Regions from separate parts of the Mesobacillus jeotgali genome, predicted to be linked through region 2. Evidence: riboswitches for the same ligand, from Rfam matches in the RefSeq annotation. Region 2 holds a riboswitch; the other holds the start of a gene.
The links. A riboswitch is a leader RNA that binds a small molecule or an ion and turns the genes downstream of it on or off. The one in region 2 is predicted to bind cyclic di-GMP.
Positions count from the first base shown of each region.

Region 1 (7,755 bases), 1.4 Mb from region 2:
TACCTTATCATCTCGATACTTAAATTGTATAACGATAAGGCATTATGATATAAAACTTAAGCTCTTTTATCCTTCCATTATCCTTCCAATTCTAGTAGACTGATAGATGGAATAAGAGGAAATATTCTCTATCTACATATTTAAAACACTCATCTAGGAGGGAAGAAGTAATGGCAATCTATAAATCTATTTACAAAAAGCTATTGGCAGCCGGAACTGCTGCTGTAGTGATGGCAAGCGTAGCTGCTCCGTCTGCGTCTGAAGCGGCTTTGCCGTTTGATGATGTACCAGAAAAATATCTATCATCGGTTGAATATCTTAATTCTAATGGGATTGTAAAGGGAACTGGAAATCTGTATGGTACAAATGATAGTATGACGCGCGGTACTACAGCAATTATGATTGCAAGAGCACTAGGACTAGAAAATGAAACTGCTCCAGATGCTGGCTTTCCAGACGTTGATGGGCAATATACCAACGCGGTGAATAATCTATCTTACCGAGGTATAATAAGCGGATCTGGCGGTAAATTCTTAACCAGTAAAAAGTTGACAAGAGGAGATATGGCTAAGATTCTTGTTAAAGCTTATAACATCCCGCTGAATGTGAAGAATTCACCATTTACCGATGCGACTGGCGCATTCGCTGACTATATTGATGCAATTTATGCTGCTGGTATCACCAAAGGGATATCTGCTAATAGTTTCGGAGCAACAAATGAGATTAAACGTGGTGATTTTGCGACTTTGCTGTTCAAAACTATTAATAGATTCGGAACTGCATGTGATTACGATCCAAACTCAACGGTAAATCCAGATCCACAGACAATCAATTGCTTGATTACGGAAGTGGCAAGAGATTCAAATGTTCCGCCGGAAATTGTTAAGGCAGTTGCCGAGAAGGAAAGCGGCTGGGTACAGTTTGTTGATGGAAATCCACTAAAGAACTCAAATGGTGATGGCGGCATTGGCTTGATGCAAATTACTAACAAGGCTGGCTACACTGAACAACAACTGGGATACAATGTGAAGGAAAACATCAAAGCAGGTGTTAACTTTTTGACAACGGCGTTTTACGATCGTTCCGATCTGCCGAAAATCAATAACCATGACCCTAAGATGCTTGAAAGCTGGTATTTTGCTGTGATGGCCTATAATGGCATTGTTCCTAAGAACAGTCCTGTAGTACAGGCAACTGGACAAAGGAATACGTTAGCTTATCAAGAATTGGTTTTTGACATTTTGGATAAAGGGAACCTCTATGCAGGCGATCCACAGCTTGAAACCAATATTGATAAGCTGGATTTGAAAAAGGAAGACTTCCAGTACGATCCGAATACAGGAACACCAATCAAGTTCCTTAAAAAATCATATCAGTTGAACGCAGCTGACCTGACTCCGTCAACACAATTTTTCAAAGTAGGGGACATTGTGACATACGATTCAAACCGCCTGCGTGCGATTCCTTCAAGAAGTGGATCTGAAATTGCAATAACCACAGGTTCTAGGGTGAAAATAATCGGCGAACCAATGGCCGATCAAAATTCAAAATCCGCAAATCATTTTGTATGGTACCTCGTCGAGGACGTCAATACAAGAAAAATCGGCTACATTGCATCACCATATATCAAATAAAGATAACAGGCACCATCCAATAAATGGATGGTGCCTGAACTTTATCTTGGCAGGTTGAAGGTGGCGGTTTTTCCTTTGAAGGCTTCGTTGCCGTCTTTCCCTATAAACGGTCCGAATTCTAGGGTGAATTTCTTGTACAGGTCGAATTCGTCTTTTCTGAATAGGAAGACGTGCAGTTTTTCACCTTGCTGGCCTGCTGCGATTTCGAGCGGCTGGCTTGGCTCAGCGATACCCTGGCTGAAGTAACGTGCACGGTTATCATCAATATTCAGGATTGTGCCAAGGTTGGTAATGCTGACTGCCTCACTTGATTGGTTATCGATATTCACTTTCACTGTCAGTGCTGTTATACCGTTTTCACCGAAGTCAGTGAACATCTCTTTGTTGGCTTCTGTTGGGATGATTTCCGTGTACTGTACACCGTCAAGTGTCACCTTTACATCGCCAATTTGCTGGGTCTCATTGATTCCGCTCTTCTCGAAGATCATCTTCTTATCAGCCCAGTTATCAGAAGTCAAACGGTCCTGGTAGAATTCCTGCTGGGAGGCAACCTGCTTGGATTGCTCATCGTTGTAAACAAAATCGTAGGATTGTGAATTTTGCAGATAGCTATTTTCAAAGCTATCATTATCAGCCACTCCACCCTCGATTATGTACTTCGGCTTTACTGTCTTCATTCTCTCAAACTCTTCATTTGTTAGGGCAAAGGTCACCATTCCAGATACCTTTTCCTTTGGCTCGTATAAGGTAAAATCATCTTGATTCTGCTTGATCATAAAAATCTTCTGTTCTTCCGGAATCAAGTTACTCCCGTCTGACTGGATAAAATCAAAATCATTCGCCAGCTGCAGACGGTGGTAGTTCGAATACCACATTTTTTTGTCTGTTCCGTTTTCAATAGTGACTTTAGCAGTAACGACATATCCTTCTGTTTGATCGTCAAACCATACTTTCGTGCTATCATTTATGTCAGTCACCTTTGCAATTTCATATCCATCGACCGAAACCTTGAAACCATTCATATCATGAGTATATTTAGCATCATTGTTTGTGAAGACAACCTCTATATTTCCCTCTGTTTCCTCAGCGATCGCCGGGTTTAGTTCGCCATTAGAACTAGCTGACGACTCAGTTTTTTCCTCTGAATCTTCTTTTTCCTCTTTCGCTTCTTCCTTGTCTTCCGTTTTCGGTTTCGTTTCAGCCTCTGCCTTCGAAGCTTTTTCATCATTTCCACAAGCACTTAAGACAAGCATCAACGAAAACAGTACCCATACAAACTTTTTTTGATCCATAATTCACAACCCTTTCTTTTGTACAGACCATACAATATAGGTCTTTTGCAAATGACTTTTCCATTATATAGAAAAGATGTGTGAAATATCGAATAATTTACATTTATTTACCAAAAATGAGAAGAAAGGCCCAAATTAAAAAAAGTGACAGGCACCATCCAATAATTGGATGGTGCCTGTCACCCTTAGATTTGGTTGGCAAGTAGTGTGACTAATGCGCTAAGTATAATAGATAGGAGAATGAGGGAGGCGTACATAATAGCTTTGTTTCGTTTTTTTCTCCTGAGCTTGGCTTCTGGTGTGAGGTGCTGGTAGATTGTCGACATCAAATAAATCCCCTTTTACTATGTAGTTTGATGGCAGCTGGCAGGCGTAGTTTTTGCTTTAGCCCCTATAGCTTTGCGTCATTGCCTTTCAGCAATTTTGCCCTTAAGACATAAAGAAAATTCTGAAATGAATAAATGCACTATGAACTTTCTTTCCCGGTTGAGTAGCCGGTTAAACAGGAAACTGCTGTATTTTTTGAAAATGAGTCTTACTGACTAGTGAGGAATTGGTATGAGGTAATAAAGAAGATTAGGTTTAAAAAGGGATGTTTATTGTCAATTTAAATGGCCGATGACAAAAACACCTCCATAGGGTGGTTACTATGGAGGTGCAGTTCAATACGTACATTGGAATGGTTTCCGAAAAAACAATGTGTTCTCGCTAATTTTACTTCCGATCAATATAACTATTGTCTTGGATTATACCCAGTTCGTCTTCGGTCACCTGAAAATACTCAGCCAGTTCTTTTTCGCCTGTCTGAGGCGGGAAGGTCCTTCTTTTAAGCGGTCCGTATTTGCGCCTGTTATAGGAACTCCACCAGCTGAGGAAAGCGGCACTCAGGATCACCACGAGGATGGTGATAAGGATAATTGAATTCGCATTAGCTAAATTCAGTTCAAGGAAGGTGAAATCCAGGGTACCTTCGTAATGAGTAATGAAGTTATACAGAAACAATGCGAGAAATGCCCAGCCGAACAAGGTGAAGAGAAGATCTATGAGTTTTCGCGGTTTGGACTGCTTGTTGTTTATGATCATGTTGTCTCCTTATAAATGGAGTCCGCGGTCAGGACTTTCCCAGGTTGCGAACTGTTTTTTGTTTTTCTTGAGGATCTTTAGCCCTCTTGGGAGCGCCCTGATCACAAGCAGGGCATTGATATGCCAGTAAAGGATTGGGTACCAGATTCCCCAAAGCATGTATTTCAAGATTCCTTTTTCATACTTCTTCTCAATGAATAGGGCGACGAGGAATTGCAGCAGACAAATGATAGATAGATAGTTTCCGATCCACAAAGTTGGCATGATGAATTCCTGATGGAAAAAGTATCTGTACAGCATAATGAGCAGCGAGACAAACCAGGTGATTGACCAAAGAACGCTCAGCACCTGCTCGAGATAGACAGGATACAGCCTCCGCTGACGCCAGTCGAGAAAGATATCCATATGGCGGAGGGTGACCTCGATACCGCCCTGGGTCCATCTCAGCCGCTGCTTCCAGATTCCCCTCAATGTTTCTGGAACGAGCATCCAGCATAGTGCCTTCGGTTCGTAGCGAACATCCCAGAATCTCCTTTGCAGCTTCCACGTAATACCAATGTCGTCCGTGATCAGGTCAGTATCCCACATCCCCGCGTCCAGGAGGGCTTTTTTACGAAAAACGACAAATACTCCGGAAACTGTCATCACTTTTCCGAGCACTCTTTGCGTCCTTTTTATCAGACCAATAATGCTGGCGTATTCTACAAGCTGGATTTTCGCAAGCAGGCTTGTCCGGTTGCGGATTCTTGGGTTGCCGGTTACCGCTCCCACTCTTTCCCCATTATTAGGAGTAATGAAATGCGGGACGATATAGTTGAGTGCATCCTTGTCGAGGATGGCGTCACTATCAATTGTTGCGATGAGCTCACCTTTGGAAGCGAGCACACCCTGTTTCAGGGCATTTGCTTTGCCTTTGTTATTTGCAATGTTGACGACACGCAATCTTGGATAGATGTCTAATAATGATTTCAGTATCTCAAGTGTACGGTCCTTGCTGCCATCATTGATGACAATCACTTCATAATCCGGATAATTGAGATCTGATGCATATTTTACTGTTTCCTCGATTGTCTGTTCCTCGTTATATGCAGGAATCATCAGAGAAACGAAGGGTAAATCCTTGATATTTTCTTCAGGAATGAAATTGCGTTTTTCTTTTTTTACATAATAAATCAAGCTTCCTGTAACCCAAATAATTCCCATTACCAGTGGATAATAGAATAGAAACAGCACTAAGAAGTTAACCAAATTTGCACCCGTCCTATTTAAAAATTTCAGTAGTATTAAGATGATATTACTTTGCTGGGTTGCAGATTAGCAATCTTTAATATTTGGTAGTATTTGGAGAGTTCTGACCGGAGGATTTGGTTGGAGTTACCAAGTGACAGGCACCTTCCAGAGACAGGAAGGTGACAGGCACGTTCCAGGTAATTAGAAAAAGCAGACTCACACAGATCCGTGTATTCGGAACTGGTGAGCCTGCTTTCTTATTCTTCATCGACAGTGTCGATTGTGCGAGTATCAACGGCTGCCCAGATGAATTCGCGCATGAAGTTCTGGTAACGCTGGTGTTCGTGCAGGAATACAAGATTCACTCTTTCTAACAGGACTCTATAGGCATCTTCCTTCGTTCTTGTAAGAACATAGATATCATAGTCAGTGTCCCAGTAGTCGAGGATGAACATGATCAGCTCGCGTTTTTCGGTACTATTCATTGCGGACCAGTCGTGGCCGTCCATCTCCTCGAGAGAATAGTAATGATAGTTCCACCACAGTTCATCAAGAAATACCTCAGCATGATCATCTTCCACTGTGCCATCAGTATAGGTGATCTTAATCAGGCTGTCGCCCAGATAGGTGACCTTTTTAATATTTTCATAAACTTCTAAAGCAATGCGATTCAATGCTAATTCGAAGTACTTATGTTCTTCGATTGTGAATCGGTAGGTCAGTTTGGCGAATGCTTCACGTGTGGTTGCATCCTGCGGGAAGTAGTATGTTCCATTTCCGTCAGCAAAGCCAATATCCTTCAGGAAAAATACATGGTGTTTGGCCCAGCTTGAAATCTTGCTGGAATCGGCAAATGAATTTTTGTAGTCGAGCATGTGAACAAACTCTTCCAGACCCATGGCGCGTACGAACATAACGGCCATTTCCTGTCTAGTGATAAAGTCATTTCCGCCAAAAGACGTCTTGGATTTGCCATGGGAGATTCCGGCCTTCACCAACGCGCCGACATACGGTCTTGACCAGTCAGACAGGTCGGTAAACTGTCGGGCAGCATTTGCATCTGGAGACAGTCCCATCGCAAGCGCAAGCATTTTAGCATATTGAGCCCTTGTTACTTTTTCCTTTGGCCGAAACGTGCCATCCATATATCCACTAATGATGTTTTCCTTTGCAAGCCTTTCGATATGAGGCTTCATCGGCGAGGAATCAATATCGGTAAACGCACTAGCGGCTGCTGAAGCGCCTCCGAAAACACCAAATAACATGGCAGCAGAAACAATAGAAATAATAACTTTTTTCAAGTTTTCACCTCATTAGATATTCTATAAAATTAGTATAAAGGAAGTGGGAGAGAAAATCCGGTGGCTTTCGGACTAATTAGCCCAGTATCCCTAAAACAGGGAGGAGTCTTGAGGGAATATAATGATTTTTAAAAATAGACAAAGAGAAAAAAAGAGACAGACAACACTTTTCATTTTATGATAAAATAGGAAAAAATAACTAATTTATTTCAAGATTGTGAATATTATATAGTTGGGACTCTTGCGACTGGCCTGCTCACATAAAAGAGAGAATAATGTCACTACATGATGAAGGTAGGAGTTTATATGCACTCATTAAACATCAGTAAAATTACGATTCCTTATGATCCAGAGTTGCTGCATAAATGGAAACGACGGAATCCTGCAGTTGTTCCTGCTTTTCTGCTTGGCCGTAAAGGGCCGGGAATCAGCAATGGGTACGGATTTGGTGAATGGCATGCTGAGCAGTATTTCCGCAGTCATGGCTATCATGTTTTTACGGATGAGTTTAATTTTCTCTCAAAGAAATCGATGTTTGACCCATATAACCGGATGATTGCGACTCTTATTGATCATGAAAGGATTTCAGCTTTTAAGCAGGAAGTGACCCGGCTGATTGAAGGAAACGTCTCAATAGAAAACCCGGATTTATTTGTTTATAACTTAGATTCTATCTTTTTTGCTGAAGTTAAGAAGGGAAGAGACAATCTAAGAGAATCGCAGCTGCGCTTTATGTACCTTGCTAAAGAGTACCTTGGAATTGAGAGTGTATTAGTCTACCTTTGTGACGCAACAATCGAAGTTGAAGTAGATGAGATTGAGGTACAGTTTTCAATGAATGAACTTCAAGAGGTATAAAATCGGTGACAGGCACCATCCAATTTATGGATGGTGCCTGTCACCTTAAAGGAATATGGTGACCAGATGTAGAAGTAGTTCATTATAATTTACGGGCAGGGAGAATGCAGGGATGAATGGGAGAATTCTGCTGTTGCTTCTGATTTCTTTGGTGATAACGGGTGGTTGTTCTGGTCAAACTCATGAAGAGGTTGTGGTTAAGGCTGAAACGAAGAGAAGCAGAGATGTTTACACAGAAATTCGAATCCCTGTCATTCAGGATTTCATGCCAAGGCTTAACTTTGTGCCGAGGAGTAATGTTCAAACCCATGTGGTGCTCCATTTTATCAGCCATGCGGCAATGAATCCGGAGAATCC
Region 1 is NZ_CP109811.1:4,348,326-4,356,080, reverse strand. Features, by position in the region: gene FOF60_RS22210 (S-layer homology domain-containing protein) at 171-1,634, shown strand; gene FOF60_RS22205 (DUF5068 domain-containing protein) at 1,676-2,926, opposite strand; cyclic di-GMP riboswitch class I at 3,282-3,364, opposite strand; gene pgaD (poly-beta-1,6-N-acetyl-D-glucosamine biosynthesis protein PgaD) at 3,641-4,009, opposite strand; gene pgaC (poly-beta-1,6-N-acetyl-D-glucosamine synthase) at 4,019-5,257, opposite strand; gene FOF60_RS22190 (S-layer homology domain-containing protein) at 5,497-6,540, opposite strand; gene FOF60_RS22185 (hypothetical protein) at 6,847-7,398, shown strand; gene FOF60_RS22180 (N-acetylmuramoyl-L-alanine amidase) at 7,511-7,755, shown strand, end outside.
Region 1: another riboswitch for cyclic di-GMP. It lies ahead of FOF60_RS22205 (DUF5068 domain-containing protein); the one in region 2 lies ahead of FOF60_RS04490 (DUF5667 domain-containing protein).

Region 2 (7,755 bases):
ACAATTTATCTTCCAAAATGCACTGTTATAAACCATCATAACGCAGGTTCAGAATGCAGGACAAGTTTTTGAACTTATAGCCCATGGGCCATCTTGTTCTGCTAGACGAGTGAGGCAGCTTTTTTGCCTTCTGGCGCTCCGTACAGGAATATGTAATGAATAAAGACTGTTTCTTATACCTTGCTTCGTAGAAAGCTCATCGAGAAAAATAAAAAGAGGACTGCAGCCATGCATTAATTAATAGATGGCAGCAGTCCTTTTTTATAAATAAAAGCAATTATATTCATAGCAGGTTCTGGCATTTTTTTCGGAAAGCGGTCATGCCTGTAAAATTTATAAAAGGCAGTTTTTAAGTCCTCCCACTGGGAACATCGCTTTGTCTGCCTGAATCGAGCTACATCTATAAGCTTGACTTCATCATCTGGAGTGATGATAATGTTCCGCAAATGTATGTCGGATGGGTTCAATCCCTTCTCTCTTGCAAGCTTAAGGGCTTGATCGACTTCCTCAATGTGGCCCGCGGCAATCGGCATGCCATTCACCAAGCATTGATAGAGTGTCATACCCCGGACATAATCCATTACCAGATAATTACTTCCCGATTCATGAAGAGCAGGGAAAAAGGGATTTCCAGCAAGCTCCTTATAAATCCCCGCTTCTTCTGCTGCAACCTTTTCAAACTGTGGAAAAAAAACCTTTAAAACAAGATCCGTTCCTTTGATTCTGAAAGCGAATGCACTTCTACCTTCTCCAACCAGCTTTAGTGATGAATCTTTATGAACTAAAGCTGCTTTTGATCCTCGGATTGAATAAACAACACTGTTTGCCAAGTGTCCATATTGATTCATTCTATTGCTCCCTTCTCTATTTCCCTAAAAGGTGAAAAAGGTTTTTTCATACTCACTGATTCCCTTTTACCACCTTGATCATATCTTCATCCCAGCTTTCTGTTCCCTGCTTAAAAACAAGCTTGGTTTTAAAATGATAAGAAATATCCTTATTTGAAGGAGGAACATCATCTGGCAGCAGGAAGGTGAACGGCACATCATCATTCCCATTCGGCTGGATCCTTAACGGCACATCAATTGTTACAGTATCCAGTACCTTTTCAGCTTCCGACTTCAGGTTAACCATGACAAGAGCACACTCAATCAACTGCAGGTCCTGGTCAACCGTTCCGCCCTTGATCAAGAATTTTCCATTCACTGACTCCCCAGGGATTAAAACATCCTTCTCCAAAATCAGGTCAATCTGGGCGGATCCTACTCCGAGCAAAGACATATACTTCCTTAATAACATCCTGTTCCTCCGTCTATTAACTATTTTGGATTGGTGTATTTGTCATCAAGCCGCTTCTCAATTATCTCGATCCGCTTTTGGTCTGCTAACAATTCTTCCTTGTTCTTTTTGACAAGCTCATTAAAACTAATCTTTAATTTCTTCACAACATCCACACTCCAATACTTAAATTTATGTTGATCGTTAGGAAAATGCCTCTTTATATCTATAGAAGATTTATAAAATGTTTCTACATTCCTTGCTCTTGCACATGCTTGTGGGAAACCCTTTTTTTTGATCTTATAAGGTTACCCATAAAAATACCTTCACCCGCTCAGGTGAAGGTCTGAAAACAAATAAAGACCTTCACCAAATATGGCAAAGGTCTTGCTAACAACTATCGTTGCCAACAAAGCCGGGAGTGATCTCCGTAATGACGACTCTGTTGTGAAAGCTACTCCCCTTTAGGAGAAACTATTCAAATGTATACGATTATGATACATGACAGTGCGCATTCCGTCAATTGATTGGAATCAAACTGGGAGGTAGTGTTCTAGCATTGACTCTTGATAACTTTTACTTACCGTTATTTTTGCCTTTTTCCTTGTTTCCCTTTTCATCACCCTCATCGTCCTGCTCATCATCATCTTCGTTGGCTTCATCTTCTTGTTTTTCTTTATTTTTCTTGGCTTCTTCACGTTTTCTTTCTTCTTCTTCCTTGGCTTCTTCACGCTTTCTTTCTTCTTCTTTTTTAGCTTCTTCACGCTTTTTTTCTTCAGCTTTTTTAGCAGCTTCTTTTTGTTGCTCTTCAGCTTTTTTGGCAGCTTCCTTTTGTTGCTCTTCAGCTTTTTCGGCTGCCTCTTTTTGCTTGGATTCTGCTTTCTTTTCTTTCTCTAGTTGTTTTTCTTCGGCATTTTTCGATGCTATAGCTTGCTTCTCTTCAGACTTCTTTTCATCTTTTGCAATACTTTGTGCTGAAGCAGCACTTACCTGCTCGACAGTGGAATTTTCAGTGGCTGTCTCATCACTTTCATTTTCATTTACAGCTTCAGTTTCCTCCACTTGCTGTTCGGTATCTTCTGTGTTGCTCTCTTTTTCGGACGCATCGGTATTTTCATCAGTTTCTGTATCTTCATCTTTTTCTTCTTCAGATTCCTGTTTTTTGCCTGATGCGAGACCTTTCATTTGCGAAGGATGGACACCTAGCTGCTTGGCTGCCTGGCCGAATCCGATCTTTTCTTCTGTATATAAAGCAGTGATTTCCTCTACTGTTTTACCAGCTGCTTCTGCCAGCCAGAAGATTTGGGCGATTTGGCCATATCCCAACTCCTGTTCACGCAGCTGAGCAACCATTTCCTGGTCCAAATCTTCCACTACATTAGCAACGATCTTTGCTTGTTCCGTTGCTTCTTCAACCTCTTCCTTCAGCTCATCCTCAAGTTCTTCAGTCAACTCATCTTCAACTTCAGATGCTTCTTCAAGCCCTTCCGTCAGACTTTCTTCCCCTTCAGCATCGGTCCCATCTTCTACAATCACTTCCGTTACCTTTTCCTGGGCTTCCTCAAGTGCCGCTAAGTATTCCTCAAAGGCAGCTTGAACGAATTCTGCTTTTTCTTCAGCTGACATCGCTGTGGCTTCAGCCAATCTCTCGTTTGCGAATTCAAGCAAAAGCTGGGCTTCTTGTTCATCATCGAAGGTTACCAGAATCTTCAATTCCTCAAACAATTGATCAAACGTAAATAAAAACTCGTCAGGAGTCGTACCCGGATCTACCGTTTCGACTATCTCATCTGCAGAGACTCCTGTTCCAAAAGCCAGCATTCCTGTCAATAATGTTGATGCTAAAATCTTCTTCATTCCAATACCTCCACTTTTACCATATTGGAATTAAAATCGACAAAAAAAGTGCTGTCCGAAGAGCAGCACATACATAAGATATGTGAATCTTCGGCAACTGGCTGGCATGGTCGATGACTTTAGCCCCTGTAGCTTTGCGTCCCCAGATTTCCCTGGGTTTGCCATTATCGGATTTTAATTCTACTTTTATCTTACTTTTTCGACAGAGAAAAATAAATAGAAAGTTTTAAAAAGTTTAGGTTATTCAGCCGCCTTGCCGAATTTCCCTTCCTGATAATCACGGTAAGCCTGGCGAATCTCCTCCATCGAATTCATCACGAACGGTCCGTAGGCGACCACTTCTTCTTTGATTGGCTTACCGGAGTATACCAAAACGCGGGATCGCTGATTTGCTTTTAGTAAAATTTCACTTAGGCCTTCGCCGCCGTCTTTAAAGGTCAATGTTGCTGCGGAAGACTTTTTAAGGTTTGTTTGGCTTGAACCTGCCTCTATATCACCTGAAAGTACGTAAAGGAATGCGTTATGTCCTTCGGGTAATTCATATGCGAACTCCGCTCCCTCAGCCAGCTGAATTTCTGATAGGGTAAAAGGTACCAGTGGTTCGAGTGGTCCTTTCACTCCGGCAGTTTCTCCTGAGTACACCTTTAAGGTACCGCCTTCGAACTGGACTACAGGAGCGTGTTCGGAATACACATTTTGGTAAGAAGTGGTTGTCCCTTTTAAATCCTTAGGCAGATTCAGCCAGAGCTGCAGTGTATGCGCTATGTCATTGTCTACTGCCTCTTCAGCATGCCGCGCACCACTGCCAGCGTTCATGTACTGGATGTCACCAGACTCCAGGATGCTGTGGCCGCCATGGTTGTCAATGTGCTCTAGCCTGCCATCAATGATATACGTGATTGTCTGGAAGCCGCGATGCGGGTGATCGGAAAAAGTACCACGCTTAAACCAGTCCTCCGCCATTAAAATGAAGGGGTCCAATTCCCTCCAGTTCTGGGGATTCAGCACAAGTCCTGCCTGGACATGCGGCATCCCTCTTTCCTCATATTGAACTGTCCAATGTTTATTGACATCTCTTTTGAACATTTTGAAAACCCCTTTTAACGAACTGTAGTTACTATCCCTAAATTATAACAATCCCGCGACATATTTTAAAATAAAGATACTTTAAACTGAGATATTCATTGTTGGCCCAATATCTATTATTCTAAGAAAAATTATATTGTGAGAAGGCCTTTTATCCTATATAATATTAAATTGGCTTTTAAATAACGTGGTTCGTAACCATCCCACGTAAAAAAACTAGGAGAGATGAAAAATGAATACTAGAACGATTGTCCGGAACGGGATTCTGGCTGCTTTATATATTGCCGTTTCTGCCGTCATCCAGCCATTTGGCTTTACCAATGTACAGTTCCGCGTGTCGGAAATGTTTAATCACCTGATTGTTTTCAATAAGAAGTATTTCTTCGGAATAGTATTAGGTGTATTTTTAACAAACCTGCTTTTCTCGCCAATGGTCGCCTATGACCTCGTCTTTGGAGTCGGCCAGTCAGTATTATCCCTGCTGATTACGATTTTCACAGCCAAATATATTAAAAGTATCATCGGCCGTATGATTGTGAACACATTAGTCTTCACGTTCACGATGTTCCTGATTGCGATTGAACTGAACCTGGCATTCCAATTGCCATTCTGGTTCACATGGCTGACAACGGCTGCAGGTGAATTCACGGTAATGGCCATAGGTATACCTGTCATGCTTGCGATTCACAAACGAGTAAACCTTGAAAAACTAGTTTAAGATAGATGAAAACGCATGGACAGGGTGTCCATGCGTTTTGTTATGGGCTGAACCAGTTTCCAACAAGATTTTCACCATACAAGTCAGCGATTTTAATATCTTCTCTTTCGTTTTTTCAATTTCCTCGCCGTAAAATTTTTTTTCAAATCCTATTTAGAGATTAATAAACGATCCTCCTTCAACATATAATTCCTTTTTTGCTCATAGCATATTGTAGGACTTTTTCCTGAGGGGGTTCATTATGATCATTCATGTTGTGCAAAGAGGGGAAGCTCTGTGGCAGATTTCAAGCAGATATCAGGTCAGCGTAACACAAATCAGCGAAATTAATGGCCTGGAAAATCCAAACCAATTGGCCGTGGGCCAGGCTTTGCTTATTCCATCTTATGATGCTTTCCATTCAGTTCAATATGGTGAGGCATTGTGGTCAATTGCCCAGCGTTACGGAACGACCGTAGATGCCATTATCCGGGCCAATGCCATCACCAACCCTGCTCTGATCTATCCTGGAACCGTTCTCCGTATACCCGCAGCCCGCCACACCATTCAACGTGGCGAAACCCTATGGCAAATTTCCCAGCGTTATGGTGTAACCGTACAGTCAATCATCAAGGCCAATCAAATCCAAAATCCGAATCTGCTGTATCCAGGGACGATTCTCGTCATTCCAAAACCTAAACCAACGATTGAATCCAATGCCTTTACCTACCATTCTGACGAAAAGGCCATTGAGCTGGTCGGCGAAGTTGCCGATCTGATGACCTATATCGCTCCGTTCGCTTATGTCATCCAGCCTGACGGATCGCTTGTCCTTTATATGAAGGATGATACCGAAGCTATCCAGACAGGACTGGCACAAGGGGCACTGCCAATGATGTCGATCACCAACTTTACAGCCACTGAAGCCGGAGAGAATATTGCCCATGAGGTTCTCGCCAGTGAAGCAAATCGCGCCACTCTCCTTAATAATATCCTTTCCGTCATGCGTGAAAAAGGTTACCGGGGCCTTAATATCGACTTTGAAAATGTCCTTCCTGCCGACCGTGAGCTTTATAATACATTTCTTCAGGAAGCCGTTGATGCTCTTCATAAAGAAGGCTATTTCGTTTCAACTTCCCTTGCGCCGAAAGTCAGGGCAGACCAGAAAGGATTATTGTATGAAGCGCATGATTATCCCGCACACGGCAGGATAGCAGATTTCGTCGTATTAATGACCTATGAATGGGGATACCGCTATGGTTCACCTCAGGCTGTTTCACCTTTGAATGAAATTCGCAGAGTGCTTGATTATGCGGTTACTGCGATTCCAAGGAATAAGATTCTAATGGGCTTTCAGCTATATGCCAGGGACTGGATCATCCCGCATGTTCAGGGCCAGGAAGCTGAAACATACAGTCCGCAGGAAGCAGTCAGCCGCGCCATCAAATATGGAGCAGCGATCCAGTATGACACAGTGGCCGCCTCACCATATTTCCGCTATACCGATGAACAGGGCCGGCAGCACGAAGTATGGTTCGAAGACGCCCGAAGTGCCCAGGCAAAATTTGATTTGATCAAACAGTACAACCTGCGCGGCGTCAGCTACTGGGTGCTCGGCTATCCATTCCCGCAAAACTGGGCATTGCTGGAGGATAACTTTAATATAAAAAAATTAACATAGCTTCTGTTTGAAAGTGTCTGGCTTCAAGCCAGGCACTTTCTATTTATATATGATAAACCTTCCTTTTTTTAAAACGGGCACGATGTCCGTAAGATTTAATTGACTGCAATAGTGGACATCTTCCTCAAAACCTCTCTCGCGCAATTCACGTCCGCTGCCTGAATCCCAAACCAATTCCTTTAATCGAGATTCCGAACTTTTATAAGCTCCAGCGCATACCTCAGCTTCCGGGGATTTCCTGCCGCCAAGTTCTGCAAGGATTGCCCCGGCTCCTAAATAATCTTCAATCGAAGGCCTGAGCCGATCTTCATTTTCACGAGCATCATTCCACATTTCCCCGCAAGGAATGACTGTAATGTCTGCTCCTGTTTTCTGCTGCAGCTTATCGGCTAGAAAAGCTGCTGCTGAAGCATTTAGGAATGAGCCAATCAATAACGCCGGCACCCTGGAAGCAATCCACGAACAATATGCACCATTAAGAGAAGTTAAAACATACCGCTCGTTCCGATGCTCCTCATTAAATGTCACCGGCGATAAGGTGGGATATCCCCTCCTTGCTGCTTCTGCCCTGCCAAGTATATACTTTGCCCCAATGCTGCTCGCGTATTTTTTCCCGTCGAGATTTGGTGGATATGGAAAGATCACTGCCCCTGCGCTCAATGCAGCGACAATGGTGGACGAAAAGCTAAGTACATCAACAATGATGATTATGTCTCCACGCTCCGCTGCATCTCTCGCCCCGCGCCTTCCCCATTCCAGTTTGCATTCATAAGGAGACTGACTGAACATTTGAACCCACCCTCTCATTTTTCTATGGATGTTATTTATTCTCCTTTTTGCAGCCTACTCCTTCTCAGTCTTCAGCCCTATATTAAAATCTGTCTCTGGCTCATTATGGGACTCTACATCAAGGGATAAAATGGAAATATCTTAAAGGAACTAAAAAAAATTCTATTTTCCACTCAGCTTCCCATACTTAATTAGGTATTTTTATGGAAATGTAATTATAAATTTACAAAATTATAGTTATATTTTCCTATAAAAGTGTGTATAATCTGTCTTCGGGTGCATAAAATAGAAATTTTTTACATTCCTATTTTACGATAATATTGGGAGGATTTTATGAATTTATTAAGGTTTATTGTCCAAAGAAAGA
Region 2 is NZ_CP109811.1:897,605-905,359, reverse strand. Features, by position in the region: gene FOF60_RS04505 (protein kinase family protein) at 234-848, opposite strand; gene FOF60_RS04500 (sporulation protein) at 901-1,299, opposite strand; gene FOF60_RS04495 (FbpB family small basic protein) at 1,320-1,445, opposite strand; gene FOF60_RS04490 (DUF5667 domain-containing protein) at 1,855-3,135, opposite strand; cyclic di-GMP riboswitch class I at 3,225-3,308, opposite strand; gene FOF60_RS04485 (pirin family protein) at 3,376-4,221, opposite strand; PreQ1 riboswitch class I at 4,403-4,447, shown strand; gene FOF60_RS04480 (QueT transporter family protein) at 4,454-4,939, shown strand; gene FOF60_RS04475 (glycoside hydrolase family 18 protein) at 5,181-6,599, shown strand; gene FOF60_RS04470 (2-phosphosulfolactate phosphatase) at 6,639-7,388, opposite strand; gene FOF60_RS04465 (efflux RND transporter permease subunit) at 7,722-7,755, shown strand, end outside.